3 regions of the Agarivorans sp. QJM3NY_33 genome follow, and region 3 is predicted to be linked to each of the others. Evidence: predicted binding sites of a transcription regulator. Region 3 holds the regulator's gene; each other region holds the start of a gene.

Region 1 (5,601 bases), 1.6 Mb from region 3:
CGTTGCAAACAAGATGAATTTATCTTCTTGATATTCACGAACGGGCAAAATCGCGGTAATTCGCTCATCATCACCCAATGGCAGCAAGTTGACAATCGGTTTACCACGCGCTTGACGACTCGCCAGCGGCAATTGATAAACTTTAATCCAGTACACTTTACCGACGCTTGAGAAACACAAGACCGTATCGTGGGTATTTGCCACCAGCAACTTCTCAATGAAGTCTTCGTCTTTCATCTTAGTGGCGGCTTTGCCTTTACCACCACGACGCTGTGACTCATATTCGCTCAAAGGTTGGTATTTAACGTAGCCTTCATGGGAAAGCGTCACCACCACGTCTTCTTCATTGATCAGATCTTCAATCGACAGATCGGAGCTATTCGCTGAAATTTCGGTGCGACGCTCATCACCAAATTGCTCGCGCACTTCTATCAACTCGTCGCGGATCACTTCCATCAAACGAGTTGGGGTATTCAAGATATGCAACAGTTCAGCAATCAGATCTAATAAGTCTTTGTATTCTGCAATGATCTTCTCATGCTCAAGACCGGTCAAACGATGCAAACGTAATTCGAGAATAGCTTGTGCCTGAGTCGGTGTGATGAAATATTTTCCGTCTCGAATACCAAACTCGGGCTCTAGCCAATCAGGACGAGCCGCATCATCGCCTGCACGCTCGAGCATCGCCGCAACACCACCTAAGTCCCAACCTTTAGCAAGTAAAGCCGTTTTTGCTTCGGCTGGAGTCGGAGAGGTTTTAATCAGCTCGATAATCTCATCGATATTGGCTAGCGCGATCGCTAGACCTTCGAGGATATGCGCACGATCACGGGCTTTACGTAATTCGAATACCGTACGGCGTGTCACCACCTCGCGGCGGTGACGAATGAAGCATTCGATCATCTCTTGAAGATTAAAAATCTTCGGTTGACCATTATCCAAGGCAACCATGTTCATGCCGAAGGACACTTGCATCTGGGTTTGTGAATATAAGTTGTTTAATACAACTTCGCCCACTGCATCGCGTTTCAATTCAACCACAATACGCATACCATCCTTATCGGATTCATCACGTAATGCAGATATACCTTCCAGTTTTTTATCTTTTACTAACTCGGCCATCTTCTCGATCAGTCGAGCCTTGTTCACCTGATAAGGGATCTCATGAACAATAATCGTTTCTTTGCCGGCCTTGTCGGTGACGACTTCCGCTTTCGCTCGGATCGACACTTTACCGCGACCAGTTCGATAGCCTTGAATAATGCCTGCGCGGCCATTAATAATACCCGCGGTAGGGAAATCCGGCGCAGGGATATATTCCATCAATTCGTCGATGGTGATCTCAGGATTTTCGATCATTGCCAAACAACCATTCACCACTTCGGTGAGGTTATGTGGTGGAATGTTGGTGGCCATGCCCACCGCAATGCCCGAAGCTCCGTTCACTAACAGGTTCGGGATCCGAGTCGGCAACACCGCAGGAATTTGCTCGGTACCATCGTAGTTGGGGACGTAATCAACGGTTTCTTTTTCTAAGTCAGCCAGTAAAGAGTGCGCCAACTTATCCATACGGATTTCGGTATAACGCATTGCTGCAGCTGAATCACCATCAACCGAACCAAAGTTACCTTGCCCGTCTACCAACATATAACGTAAGGAGAACGGCTGTGCCATCCGCACAATTGTATCGTAAACGGCACTATCACCATGGGGGTGATATTTACCAATAACATCACCGACCACACGGGCAGATTTTTTGTAAGGCTTATTCCAATCGTTACCTAGTACATTCATTGCGAACAACACCCGGCGATGCACAGGTTTTAAACCATCACGTACATCTGGTAAGGCGCGTCCAACAATCACGCTCATGGCATAATCAAGGTAGGAACTTTTCAGCTCATCCTCAATATTGACAGGCATGATCTCTTTTGCAAGATCGCTCATAGACGACAAAATCCTTCGTTTTTATTGCTTGTTACAATTACTCAGCGTAATCGAGAACTTTACCATAAAACCGACGCCTTAACAGGCCTGATGTCGCTCTTTTCTTTTAGAAAAATGAAAAACTACCGGAATTCAACAAAAGCTTGTGGCTAGGATGAACAAGTTCTTATAATACTTATAAATAATGACTTGGATAAAGAGACCAATGGAACAGCCAAATAACAGCCAAAATGTTGACCACCAAGAAATAGCACATTTTGCAGGCTTAGCCTCCCGTTGGTGGGATGAACAAGGGGATTTTAAAACCCTGCACCAGATCAATCCATTACGTCTCGACTATATTGAGCGGGGAGCCAAGGGACTATTTGGCAAGCAAGTCCTCGACATCGGTTGTGGTGGCGGAATATTAGCCGAGAGTATGGCCCTGCGAGGGGCTGATGTGACTGCGATCGATATGGGGCAAGAGCAAATTGAAGTCGCCAAGTTGCACGCCTTAGAAACCGGGGCACAATTAACTTATCTGCAGACCACCGCCGAACAGCACGCCGAACAACAGCCTGCCCAATACGATGTGGTGACATGCATGGAAATGCTTGAGCATGTGCCCGATCCAAGCTCGGTAATTGCAGCATGCGCCAAATTGGTCAAGCCCGGCGGTTACCTCTTTGTATCAACCATCAATCGTACCCCAAAAGCCTACCTGTTTATGATTCTGGCGGCAGAAAAACTGCTCAAGCTGGTTCCCAACGGAACCCATCAGCATGATAAATTTATCCGTCCTTCAGAGTTGCTCAGCTGGGCTGATGAGCACGGCCTACAAAGTCAGGCCATTACCGGGGTACAATTTTACCCAGTGATTGAGCACTTTCGCTTAAGCCCTAATGTCGATGTGAATTACATGTTACAACTTGCCAAGCAGGATCAGGATGAACAATAAACTTGCGGTACTATTTGATTTAGATGGTACTTTATTAGACACCGCGCCTGATCTTGCAGCGGCCGCAAATCATGTACTAGCGCAGCACCAGCAACCACTCATTAGTTTAAGTGATGCTCGAACTTTAAGCTCCCATGGTGCCATGGGGCTACTGGGTTTTGGTTTTGGCGAAAGTTGGCATCAACAAGAGCAAACCAAACTGCGTCAACAATTACTCGACTTTTATCAGTCGAACATCTGCATCGACACTAATTTATTCCCTGGCATTCAGCAAACCTTAGCCTACTTAGATGCAACATCTACACCTTGGGGGATCGTGACAAACAAACCTGAAAGTTTAAGTCGGCAGTTACTTGCTTACTTTACTGAGTTTGCGAGCTGTGCAACGCTAGTCGGAGGCGATACGGTTAGCCAGCGGAAACCGCATCCGGAACCCATGTTACATGCCTGCCAACAACTCAAAGTAGCAGCACAGCATTGTTTGTATGTTGGCGACGCTCTGCGTGACATCGAAGCTGGAAACAACACCCAGATGACGACTATTTTAGCCGAATGGGGCTATATTTCGGAAAATGACAATATCCACACTTGGCAAGCCGATTTACACTGTCAAAAAAGTGAGCAACTTGAACAGCTAATCGCCAAACATTTGGCTAAATTATAAACCGCTTCAAGTTTTCATAAAAATAAATAATTTTCTATTTTTATAGCAAAAAGAACTTGCATTAACGCCACGCTAACAAAGTCACATGGATAGCTAGTTAGTAAGCACTAACATATAGCAATTATCCGCATGTTATGCACAAGTTCTTCATTTTTCCAAGTCTTGCGAAATCGACAAAACCTCATTATCTTGTATCAAATAAATTTATAAACACTATATCTAGTAGTCAGGCAATATTTGCCATACTAGACAGCCAGTAGCACAAAATTAGGATATAGGCCCTCCATTCATGAATACAGATCTACTGATAACCAAACGTAGCGGTAAACAAGAAGCCATTAATTTGGATAAAATTCACCGAGTGATTACATGGGCCGCCGAGGGCCTTAAAAATGTATCCGTTTCACAGGTCGAACTAAAATCACATATTCAATTCTACGATGGTATGGCCACCAAAGATATCCATGAAACGATTATCAAGGCGGCTGCAGATCTAATTTCTCAAGAAACGCCCGATTACCAATTTTTAGCCGCTCGTTTAGCAGTTTTCCACTTACGAAAAAAAGCCTACGGTCAGTTTGAACCACCGAAGCTTTACGAACATGTGGTCAAACAATGTGAAGCGGGTCTTTATGACATGCATTTGCTGAAAGACTACACCGTGGAAGAATTTGCCCAAATGGATGAGTTTATCGATCACTGGCGCGATATGAACTTTTCCTATGCAGCAGTAAAACAACTGGAAGGTAAATATCTAGTACAAAACCGCGTCACTGGCACGATCTACGAAAGTGCCCAATTTTTGTATATCCTAGTAGCAGCCTGTTTATTTGCCCATTATGACAAATCAGTTCGCTTGGATTACATTCGCCGTTTTTACGATGCGACCTCTTTATTTAAGATTTCCTTGCCAACACCGATCATGTCGGGAGTACGCACCCCAACCCGTCAATTCAGCTCCTGTGTATTGATTGAGTGTGGTGATAGCTTAGAGTCCATCAACGCCACCGCATCATCGATTGTAACTTACGTATCACAGCGCGCAGGGATCGGCATCAACGCTGGACGGATCCGCGCCTTGGGTAGTGAGATCCGTGGGGGAGAAGCCTTCCATACTGGATGTATCCCTTTCTATAAGTATTTTCAAACGGCGGTTAAATGCTGTTCACAAGGTGGTGTGCGTGGTGGCGCTGCAACTATCTTCTATCCATTCTGGCATCTCGAAGTCGAGTCACTATTAGTACTCAAGAACAACCGAGGCGTTGATGATAACCGAGTTCGTCATATGGACTACGGGGTGCAACTGAATCGGTTAATGTACCAACGTTTGGTGAAGGGTGAAAACATCACTTTATTTTCGCCCAGCGATGTACCGGGTTTATATGATGCATTTTTCGAAGATCAAGATACCTTCGAGCAGCTTTATCTAAAATACGAGCAAGACGCTAGTATCCGTAAACAGGCGATTAAAGCCGTTGATTTGTTCTCTTTATTGATGCAGGAACGTGCTTCTACCGGACGTATTTATATTCAAAACGTCGACCACTGTAATACTCATAGCCCATTTGATCCGGCTCAAGCACCAGTTCGTCAATCAAACCTTTGTTTAGAGATTGCACTGCCCACCAAACCGTTACAGCATGTGCATGACGAGAATGGTGAAATCGCCCTATGTACTCTATCGGCTTTCAATTTAGGTACAATTGAAGATCTCAACGAATTGGAAAACTTGTCAGATCTTGCAGTTCGAGCCTTAGATAGCTTACTCGATTACCAAGACTACCCCATACTAGCAGCGAAAAAAGGGTCATTTGGCCGTCGCACCTTAGGGATTGGGGTCATTAACTATGCCTATTATTTGGCTAAGAATGGTTCCAAATACAGTGACGGTAGTGCCAACAATTTAACCCACCGCACCTTTGAGGCAATCCAGTACTGGCTGTTAAAAGCTTCAATGCGTCTTGCCAAGGAGCAAGGTGCCTGCCCGATGTTCAATGAGACCACCTATGCGCAAGGTATTCTGCCCATCGATACCTATAAAAAATCGTTGGAT
Region 2 (5,601 bases), 980 kb from region 3:
TTTATTGGTTTCAGGATGAACCCCACCTTGGTAGTTCCAGGTAAAGCCTTGTTTTATTTTTTCTAGCCAAGCCACCATCTATTTCAGTTCCTCAATGATTGAGACGTCAATTTGGTTTAATTTCCAATCCCAATTTTTGGTGGTTGTCTCAATTGGACGCATTTCGATACAATCAGTTGGGCAGGGGGCAACGCACAACTCGCAACCGGTACATTCTTTTGCGATCACCGTGTGCATGTGTTTATTGGAACCCATAATCGCGTCTACTGGACAAGCTTGAATGCACTTGGTGCAACCGATACAAGCATCTTCAATAATAAAGGCGACTTTTTTACGGTCGTCTTCTTTCACTGCAGCTGCATCTAAAGGGATTGCTTCCACACCGAGTAAATCTGCGATTTTAGCGATAGTTTCGTCCCCGCCGGGAGGGCACTTATTGATGGGCTCACCATTGGCGATGGCTTCGGCGTAGGGACGACATCCAGGGTGACCACACTGGCCACACTGCGTTTGCGGCAATAAGCTTTCGACTTGATCCGCAATTGGATTGCCTTCCACCTTATATTTAATTGCGGCATAACCAAGAATGGCGCCAAATACTAAGGCCAATAGAGTAATGGTAATTAAGGCTACTAACATGCTGTGGTTACTTAATTAGGCCGGCAAAACCGACGAAGGCTAAAGACATGAGTCCAGCGGTGATCATCGCGATCGCAGCCCCTTTAAAAGGGAGGGGAATATCGGCAACGACTAAACGTTCGCGCATGGCAGAAAATAGTATCAGTACTAATGAGAAACCGACCGCAGCCCCAAAACCATAAATGATGGACTCAAATAGATCATGCTGCTCATTTATATTTAATAGCGCCACGCCCAACACCGCACAGTTGGTGGTAATTAAGGGTAAATAGATCCCCAATACGCGGTGCAATGCGGGGCTAGCTTTTTGGACAAACATTTCCGTAAATTGAACCACAACTGCGATCACAAGGATAAAACTCATGGTACGCAAATAGGTGATATCTAGTGGCGCCAAAATATACTGTTCGACCAGATACGAGCACATAGAAGCCAGAGTCAATACAAATGTAGTGGCTAATGCCATTCCTATAGCGGTTTCTACTTTGCTAGAAACCCCCATGAAGGGACACAGGCCCAAGAACTTAACCAGTACAAAGTTGTTAACCAGTACGGTACTAATCAATAACAACAGATATTCAGTCATTTATATAAGATGCAGCCAAACAAAAGCGTATTATCCCCGTTTGTGGTCTTTATAACAACCGTGAGATCACTGTGGAAAAAGGCCATAAATTTTGCCGTGATTTGTGGAGCATTTTTAGGCAAACAGATCAGCTTTTTTAGCTTAGCTTGATCTTGATCATTTGATTTTGCTTTAACGTTTAAACTTCTCGACTACCATATCTAGTGGGAACTACAATTCTCAACCACAATATATGGTTATCCGATCATCCAGATGCTTTTTTATACAATATCGACAGCTAAGCCTTTGGTAGCGCGGGTTCCGCAATTTTCTAATGAATGAGTGAGTAAAATTGGAGCGTAAATCGTGAAAACAGTCGTGATCAAGCGAGACGGAAGCCGTGTACCTTACGACGCTAAACGGATTGTTGACGCCGTATTGAAAGCCGCAGAGGCTTTAGGCGTAAAAGATAATCTTGTCGCATTACAAATAGCGCAGCAGGTGACCGAACAATTTATCAATCTGGCAGAAGTTGATATCAACGACATTCAAGCCTCAGTTGAAAATTGCCTGATGGAAAATGACAATAAGACTTTGGCTCGCGCCTATATTGAGTATCGTCATGATCGAGATGTTGCCCGCGACAAACGTAGCGTTTTAAATAACGAAATCAGAGGACTGGTCGAGCAAAGTAATGCCGCCTTGCTTAATGAGAACGCCAATAAAGATAGCAAAGTGATCCCGACTCAACGTGATCTTTTAGCCGGGATTGTTGCAAAGCATTATGCGAAAACCCATTTGTTACCTCGAGATGTTGTTAAGGCTCACGATAGCGGTGAGATCCACTTCCATGACTTAGACTACGCTCCATTTTTTCCGATGTTTAATTGTATGCTAATTGACCTTGAAGGCATGCTCACTGGTGGTTTTAAAATGGGCAATGCTGAAATTGAGACGCCAAAGTCCATTTCTACTGCAACTGCGGTGACAGCGCAGATTATTGCTCAGGTTGCGAGTCATATTTATGGTGGCACAACTATCAATCGAATTGATGAGATTCTGGCGCCTTATGTTCTCAAAAGTCATGAAAAGCATTTAGCTACTGCTAAACAATGGGAAATAGCGGATCAAGAGGCTTATGCGAAAGCACAAACTGAGAAAGAATGTCATGATGCTTTTCAGTCTTTAGAGTATGAAGTGAATACTTTACATACAGCCAACGGGCAAACACCGTTTGTCACCTTCGGTTTTGGTTTAGGCTCCTGTTGGGCGGCACGGTTGATTCAGCGCTCAATTTTACAAAATCGTATTGCAGGTTTAGGCAAAAATGCCAAAACCGCGGTATTCCCTAAATTGGTCTTTGCGATTAAAGATGGTTTAAATCATAAGCCTGAAGATCCGAGTTACGATATTAAACAACTTGCCTTAGAGTGTGCATCTAAACGAATGTACCCTGATATTTTGAACTACGACAAAGTCGTTGAAGTGACCGGTTCTTTTAAAACCCCAATGGGGTGTCGCAGTTTCTTGGGACCTTATCAAGAGGGCGGTAAAGAAGTCCATGATGGTCGAAATAACCTCGGTGTTGTCAGTTTAAATTTACCGCGGATAGCCATCGAAGCAAAAGGGGATGAACAACGATTCTATGAGTTGTTAGACCAACGTTTAAGTATCGCCAAGCAAGGTCTTGATACCCGAATAGAGCGTCTAAAAGGGGTGAAAGCCAAAGTTGCTCCTATTTTATATATGGAAGGAGCTTGTGGTGTTCGCTTAAACGCCGAAGACGATGTCTCCAAAATATTTGAAAATGGTCGAGCTTCTATTTCATTGGGTTATATTGGCCTACATGAAACAGTAAATGCTTTATATGCTGATGACCAACATGTTTACGATAGTAAACAGTTACGACAAAAGGCCCTTGGGATCGTAACGGTGCTGAAACAAGCAACTCTGCGTTGGGAGAAAGAAAGTGGTTATGCTTTCAGCTTGTATAGTACGCCTAGTGAGAATTTATGTGACCGTTTCTGTCGTTTAGATGCGAAGAAGTTTGGGGTGATAGCAGGAGTTACGGATAAAGGTTATTACACCAATAGTTTCCATTTGGATGTAGAGAAACAGGTCAATCCGTTTGATAAGATCGACTTTGAACAGCCTTACCCTGCGATCTCTAGCGGCGGGTTTATTTGCTATGGTGAATATCCAAATATGCAACATAATACAGAAGCCCTAGAAGACGTTTGGGACTATAGCTATGATCGGGTGCCTTATTATGGGACAAATACGCCGATTGATGAGTGTTATGAATGTCATTTTACGGGCGAATTTAACTGTACCAGCAAAGGCTTTGAATGTCCTTCATGTGGCAATAGTGAAGCCAGTAAGGTATCGGTTATTCGTCGGGTTTGCGGTTACTTAGGTAGTCCTGATGCACGTCCGTTTAACTATGGCAAACAAGAAGAAGTGAAGCGTCGGGTCAAACATCTGTAAATGCATTATCTTAGCTACCATACGATCGACGTGGTGAATGGACAGGGTACGCGTTGTACCTTGTTTGTTGCTGGTTGTGAGCATCAGTGTAAGGGCTGTTATAATCAGAAGTCTTGGCGTTGTGATGCGGGGCATGAATTTACCGATGCCTTAGAACAGAAAATTATTGATGATCTAAATGACCCTCGAATTAAACGCAAAGGTTTAAGTTTGACTGGTGGCGATCCACTGCATCCTAACAACCTCGCAGCGATTAAACGTTTAGTATTACGAGTTAAAACTGAATGTATTGGCAAAGATATTTGGTTATGGACTGGTTATCGCTTAGCCGAGCTTAATCCTGCGCAACAAGATATCGTACGAATGATTGATACACTTATCGATGGTAAGTTCGAACAAAGCTTAGCCGATGCTAAGTTAGTTTGGCGGGGCAGTAGTAATCAGGTTATATATCAACACCCCTTGCGTGACTCAATGTATGAGCTTGGGTCGGGCAATTAAATAGCCTTGCAAGCTATCAACATACATCGATTCCAAAAGTTGTTTTTGTTCTAATGTCTCAACGCCTTGAGCGATAACTTGGCAGCCTAAGCGGTGCGACACTTCCACCAGCATACCGACCAGTTGCTGGTTGGATTTGTCATTTGCAAGTTGTTGCACTAAATCGCTGCTAATTTTTACATAGTTTGGCTTCAATTCTTTAAATAGCTTAAAAGAGCCGATCCCCGTACCAAAGTCTGCAATAGCGGTATGGCAACTGTTTTTCCTTAATATTTCGAACAATTTTTTTGCATTGCTTAAGTGCAAATTCAGAACTTCTTCTTCTAGTTCAAATACGACTCGTGATTGCAGGTTGGGGTATTTTGACAATTCTTGACTTAACCAGGTGCAAAAACTCGGGTCGATTAAAACTAACTTACTCAGGTTGATCCCCCAGCGATATTCTGCATTCTGTTCGGCGATGGTTTGCAATACATAAGCAAGGGTCGATTGTTCGAGTTTTGCAATTAACCCAAGACGTTCAGCCATAACTAAACATGTTTCGGTAGGCAATTGTTGCTGGTCTTCAGATAAGAAACGAATGAAAACTTCATGATAAGCGGGCATTGTACGATGCAGTGATTGAATGGCCTGAGAAGCGATACGAAAGCGCTGGTGTGTTAATAATGAACTGAGGGTCGTATGCCATTGTAGTTCGCTACTCTCGAGAGTATGGCTATCTTCGAGTACCAGCTCCCAAGCATTTGGAGAAAGACTTTGGGCGATTTCTAAGGCGGCATCTGCTCGGGTGATGATTCGCTCGATAGTATCTCCATTTTTAAATTCGGTGATACCGATGTAGGCGGCACTTTGCATTTGTTTACGATGACTCAAATCACTAAATGACGCGCTTAAGTTTTGCGCGACTTGACTGATTCGAGTCGCAGGTAGTCTTGGAATGATCAACGCAAATTCAGCGCCAAGCAAACGGTATAATAAGCTGTTGTGGTATTCTTTACGGTTGTAATCGATGATATTAGCCACTTCTTGTATATATTCATCTCCGGCTTGATGACCTCGCACTTTATTAATTTCTTGTAACTGAGAAGCTCTGACTAAAAATAGTACAGTATCTTTGAGTTCAGATTTTAATAGACTTTGCATTTTCTGGCGAAATGAATGGCGATTTAACTGGCCAGTTAAAGGATCTAATGCAACTTGTTTTTCTAATTGGCCAATCGCATGTTTTTGTTCGCGGATTTGCTGAGTGAGTTGTAATTTTTGTTCTTTAATCAATTCTCCCACGGAGCCTAATACGGGTTGTTCATCGACATAACGTTCGGTATTTAGTAGCGTTTTAAGTTTACTTTTTACGCGCGAGATTGAACGCAAGAATAGAAGGCTGGTTAATACATAACCAAATAAACAAA
Region 3 (5,601 bases):
GCTAAAGGAATTTCTACAGCGCCCGGGACGCGAACAACGGTAATATTATCGTCATTCAAACCACCTTGGCGGGTCAATGTGTCCACAGCCCCTGATAACAAATTCTCATTAATAAAGCTGTTAAAACGAGCAATAACAATCGCGACTTTAGCATTCGGAGCCGCTAAATTTGCCTCTATTACTTTCATAAATCTTTTGCCTTTTCTTTGAGTCCATCAAAAAAATCGCGCTATTCTAGCACAACAATAAGGATAGACTGGTAATTTAATTCATTTGCTCAAATTTGTGCGAGCTATTCTTGGTCGATATATTCAACCACCTCAAGGCCAAACCCAGAGAGGGCGTGATAACGCTTAGGTGAACTCAACAAGCGCATTTTACTTACCCCAAGATCAGCTAAAATCTGCGAACCAACGCCCACCATTCGCGAAGCACTTTGAGCTTCTTTTGGGGCTGGTGTTTCACCGATATCTTGCAAAGCAAAAGCTTTCACCTGTTCAACCAAATTATCACCATTATCGTCGGTACTCAGTAATACTAATATCCCTTTCTCATCGGCGATTTTGGCTAAGGCTTTATCAAGTGGCCAACTCATTTTTCCGGCCCGGTCACTTGCCAGTAAGTCGCTGAAAGGATTATGTAAATGAACTCTCACTAGGCTTGCTTGCTCGGCTTGTACTTCACCCGCTTGCATCACAAAATGAACTTTGTTGTCGATGGTATCTCGGTAGCTAATCAATTTGAAATTACCGTAACGGGTTGGCATTTCACACTCAGCTACTCGCTCAATGGTGGTTTCATGATTGTTACGATATTCGATTAAGTCAGCAATTGTGCCTATTTTTAAACCATGTTGCTGGCAAAAAACTTCTAGATCTGGGCGACGCGCCATGCTGCCATCTTGATTCAAAACCTCAACAATCACTGCTGCTGGTTCTCGCCCGGCTAAACGCGCAAGATCAACCCCCGCTTCAGTATGCCCGGCACGGGTTAGCACCCCACCTTCTTGAGCCATTAAAGGAAAGATATGCCCAGGCATCACGATGTCCGCAGGCCCAGCATTTGCAGCCACGGCGGCTTGTACAGTGCGAGCACGATCGGCGGCTGAAATGCCGGTAGTTACACCTTCTGCCGCTTCAATAGAAACGGTAAAATTGGTTGAAAATTGTTCGGTGTTTACATCTACCATCAGTGGCAATTTGAGTTGCTGACAACGCTGTCTCGTCATGGGTAAACAAATTAGACCGCGACCATGGGTGGCCATGAAATTGATCGCTTCTGGGGTCACCATGTCTGCGGCCATAATAATATCGCCTTCGTTCTCACGATCTTCATCATCCATGAGCACCACCATTTTTCCATGGCGTAAATCTTCAATAATTTCTTCAATACTGCTTAATGACATAACAAACCTTCTAAACTTAATAAGGGGGCCTATTTAGCGTGCTAGCCTTTGGAGCACTAGGCACCGCTTTATTTCACAAAACCATGTTGCGCTAGAAATGCAGCATCGATCTTCGATGATGATTTATTCTCTTCTGCGTAACCAAATAATCGCTCCACATAGCGAGCGATGACATCGACTTCCAAGTTAATTTTTTGACCTACAGACCAATTTGCAATGGTTGTTTGTTCAGCTGTATGCGGAATGATAGTCAGGCGCAACTGTTGCTGATTGACCTCATTCACCGTGAGACTAATGCCATCGACAGTGACCGAACCCTTATGGGCAATATAACGCGCGAGATCCTTGGGGACTTGTAGCCAAATGTTCACCGCACGGGCACTAGGACTAATGCTAAGTACTTCGGCTAAACCATCCACATGTCCACTAACAATATGTCCCCCAAAGCGACTTGTGGCTAACATCGCCTTTTCCAAGTTCACTTTATCACCCTGCTTACAACCAGCTAAAGAAGTTAGACTCAAGGTTTCAGTTGAGACATCTGCACAAAAATATTGTCCGCCATACTCAACCACAGTTAAACAAATCCCGTTAACTGCAATACTATCCCCTAAACAAACATCTTCCATATTTAGCTTGGCGCAGGCAATTCTCAAACGTACATCACCCTGACGATGCTCCAAGCTCTTTATTTCACCGAGAGCTTCAATGATACCAGTAAACATTATTATTACGCTTCCTCATTCTGGGGAACCCAGATGGTTTTTGTGTCTGGACCAATACGACGAATATCTAGGCAACGCCAAGATTGAAGCTGCTTCATCTGTTGGTATCCGTTAAGAGCCACCAAACTTTGAGCATCCGCGCCCATCAGTAGCCCCGCCTGATAAACAATCAACTGGTCAACCAAATTTGCTTTGAGTAAAGCTGCCGCCAAACTGGCCCCAGCTTCGACCCACAAGTCATTAATCTCCGCGGAAGCTAAAGCTGCCATAAGGCGCTCTAACCAATGCTCACCCTTAGCAATTGTGAATTGTTTCGCCACATCAAGTTGGTTTTGCTCAGCAAACCCAGCCAAGCATAGCGATGATGGGTCCTTAAAAATATCCAGTGTTTTTGGCGCAGAGTTCAAGCGTTGCTGACGATCGATAATCACCCTAAGCGGCTGGCGTAAGGTCGATCGATCGAGCTGTTCAGCCAAGCTGCCCAGTTGATGATGACGTACATTTAAACTTGCGTTATCCCGAATGACAGTTGTTGCAGTGGATAATATAGCGTGACTAGCAGCCCGCTCTCGTTGCACATCACTGCGGGCATGAGTCGAGGTAATCCACTGACTTTCACCATTGGCTAATGCCGTTTTAGCATCGATAGAACCCGCTAGCTTTAAGCGTACAAAGGGTCGCTTTCGCTCAACTCGGCTCAAGAAGCCAGGATTTAACGCACGAGCCGCCGATTCCATTAAGCCAAGACGAACCTTAACGCCTGCCTGTTCGAGCATGGCAATTCCCTTGCCCGCGACTTGTGGGTTGGGATCAATCATAGCAATTACCACTTCCGTGATCCCTAGCTCGACGATCATGGCAGCACAAGAACCAGTTCGACCTACATGGCTACAAGGTTCTAAGGTGACATAACAACACGCGCCATCAAGGCTGAAACCGGCTTGTTTTGCATCCGTAACTGCGTTTACCTCAGCGTGTCCTTGACCCGCTTGTCGATGGTAACCTTCACCGATGATACGACCATCTTTAACAATGACACAACCAACGTTAGGATTTGGTGCCGTGGTATATCGGCCCAGCTTCGCTAAGGCTATCGCCCGAGCCATAAATTGACAATCAAGTGCAGAAAACATTCGCTACTTTTCCAACTTAGCAATCTCTTCGCTAAACTCTTTAATGTCTTCAAAAGAATGATAAACCGATGCAAACCGCACATAAGCGACTTTATCCAACATGATCAACTGCTCCATCACCACCTTACCAATCAGTTTGGTCTCGACTTCTCGCTCACCAGTGGCTCGAAGGTGAGACTTTATTTTGTTCACCGCTTGTTCAACCTGATCAACACTCACAGGACGCTTTTCTAGCGCGCGCATCATACCTGAGCGCATTTTCTCTTCATTAAAAGGTTCGCGAATACCGTTGCCTTTGATAACTCGGGGCATCACCAGTTCCGCGACTTCAAATGAGGTAAAACGCTCATGACACTCTAAACATTCTCGACGTCTGCGCACTTGGTGGCCATCAGCAACCAAACGAGAATCAATAACTTTAGTTTCATGAGCGGAACAAAATGGACAGTACATGCGCATAACCTTTAAAAAACCTGCCGTGATTTTATCCGGTTAGGCAACGAAGGTACAGGCTCGCTATAAGCTAAGTGAGGAATATTTTGCAGCTTAAAATCATTCGCACTGATGAATCACACCATACATAGTTTATCAGCTCGTTCCAAAATAGCGCTCATCTACAACAGTAAATACCTATATTTAGCCAAATAATAATGCTCACAACTCAACGATTCCAAGCACAGTATCAACTAACTAGATATATTTAGAATATGCTTACCGCTATTACGAGTATATTTGACTATAAGCTTTGCTCACTCCAGTTCGACCAAAAGTAATCCTCTTATCAAAAGAATCACCAAGGAGGAAGCCAACTTTATTGGAGCTGACTCTGATCGATACTCAAACAGTAGTTGCACACTAAATGGATGATTTACACACTCGTTTGGCAACACCATCACCTTGCTCAATGAATCGGCATTCACGCTCTCGCCCGCCCTGAGAAGGATAAAAATTACATGTTTATAAAGAGCAACAAACTCTGGTAGTAAGGCCATTGGGATAGCGTAGCTTTGCTCACGGCAAAATAATTACCCGGCTAAAAATATCACCGCATGATTAATTCTAAATACGAGGCATTGATACAATGAAGATGCATAGTTTAACCTACGAGACATAAACCTGTAAGGCTCGAACCCGAAGACTGAGAGTTAAAGAGTAGGATAGCGAACGCCGCCGTATGCAAGCAGCTCGACGAAAATAGCTAGACTGCACATATAAAAATGCACGATAGCGGTTTACCTTCGCTAATTAGCAAGCACTAACAACATAAAAGCCCCCCAAATAAACAACTGTAGGATCACCAAACGCTTTGCATTTTTTAAAGTGCTCATATCCATTACATTTCTCTCTCTTAGAATTGACCAACCACGGTAGTAATTTGACTGTTCCTTACTATTTGAGATAACAAGCAAAAATAGCACCAATAATAAAGTAGTATCATTACTGAACCCAACCCACTAGTAATAAATAAAACAATAGTAGTTATTGACAACAAAGTCTATTTTACACACCAATAAAAAAAAGAGGCTCAAAGCCTCCTTTTTTAACACTGTTAGTCCCTAACTATTTCACTGGCTACTTAACCATAGACAGGGAAACGTTGGCAAAGTTCTAACACTTGGCCTTTGACACGCTCAATAACAGTATCATCTTGTAAATTATCCAGTACATCACACATCCAGCCCGCAAGCTCTTTTGCAGCTGCGACATCAATACCGCGACGAGTAATTGCTGGAGTACCAATACGTAAACCACTGGTCACAAAAGGTGAACGAGGATCATTTGGCACCGAGTTTTTGTTCACCGTAATATTGGCGCGACCCAGAGCTGCGTCAGCATCTTTGCCCGTAATATCTTTGTCGATTAAATCGACCAAGAACAAATGGTTTTCAGTACCATTTGACACGATTTTATAACCACGCTCTTGCATCACCGCAACCATCGCTTTAGCGTTATCTAAGACGCGCTGTTGGTATTGCTTGAACTCTGGCTCCATCGCTTCTTTAAAAGCGACCGCTTTAGCAGCGATCACATGCATCAAAGGACCACCTTGACCACCGGGGAATACCGCTGAATTTAGCTTTTTCTCAATGGCTTCGTTAGCACGAGCCAAAATCAAACCACCGCGTGGACCCGCTAAAGTTTTATGCGTTGTGGTTGTCACCACATCAGCAATTGGCACTGGGTTTGGATATAAACCTGCAGCGACCAAACCAGCAATATGGGCCATATCTACAAATAGGTAAGCACCGACTTGATCCGCGATATCACGGAAGCGTTGCCAATCAACGACCCCTGAATATGCAGAGAAACCAGCTATAATCATTTTAGGTTTATGTTG

What was found. Region 3 encodes NrdR, which represses ribonucleotide reductase genes. Its sites were predicted from a motif close to AAACACNANATNTNGTGTTT; they were not measured.
Region 1: the regulator NrdR is predicted to act here: its motif matches at 3,757-3,776, upstream of nrdA (class 1a ribonucleoside-diphosphate reductase subunit alpha).
Region 2: the regulator NrdR is predicted to act here: its motif matches at 1,447-1,466, upstream of nrdD (anaerobic ribonucleoside-triphosphate reductase).

Annotation. Positions count from the first base shown of each region.
Region 1 is NZ_CP194039.2:1,874,226-1,879,826, reverse strand. It holds gene gyrA (DNA topoisomerase (ATP-hydrolyzing) subunit A) at 1-1,947, opposite strand, end outside; gene ubiG (bifunctional 2-polyprenyl-6-hydroxyphenol methylase/3-demethylubiquinol 3-O-methyltransferase UbiG) at 2,153-2,884, shown strand; gene ACRRSY_RS08505 (HAD family hydrolase) at 2,874-3,548, shown strand; gene nrdA (class 1a ribonucleoside-diphosphate reductase subunit alpha) at 3,838-5,601, shown strand, end outside.
Region 2 is NZ_CP194039.2:2,488,278-2,493,878, reverse strand. It holds gene rsxC (electron transport complex subunit RsxC) at 1-78, opposite strand, end outside; gene rsxB (electron transport complex subunit RsxB) at 79-639, opposite strand; gene rsxA (electron transport complex subunit RsxA) at 647-1,225, opposite strand; gene nrdD (anaerobic ribonucleoside-triphosphate reductase) at 1,571-3,691, shown strand; gene nrdG (anaerobic ribonucleoside-triphosphate reductase-activating protein) at 3,692-4,192, shown strand; gene ACRRSY_RS11205 (EAL domain-containing protein) at 4,163-5,601, opposite strand, start outside.
Region 3 is NZ_CP194039.2:3,465,397-3,470,997, forward strand. It holds gene ribH (6,7-dimethyl-8-ribityllumazine synthase) at 1-188, opposite strand, end outside; gene ribBA (bifunctional 3,4-dihydroxy-2-butanone-4-phosphate synthase/GTP cyclohydrolase II) at 293-1,405, opposite strand; gene ACRRSY_RS15670 (riboflavin synthase) at 1,474-2,130, opposite strand; gene ribD (bifunctional diaminohydroxyphosphoribosylaminopyrimidine deaminase/5-amino-6-(5-phosphoribosylamino)uracil reductase RibD) at 2,136-3,263, opposite strand; gene nrdR (transcriptional regulator NrdR) at 3,267-3,716, opposite strand; gene glyA (serine hydroxymethyltransferase) at 4,840-5,601, opposite strand, start outside.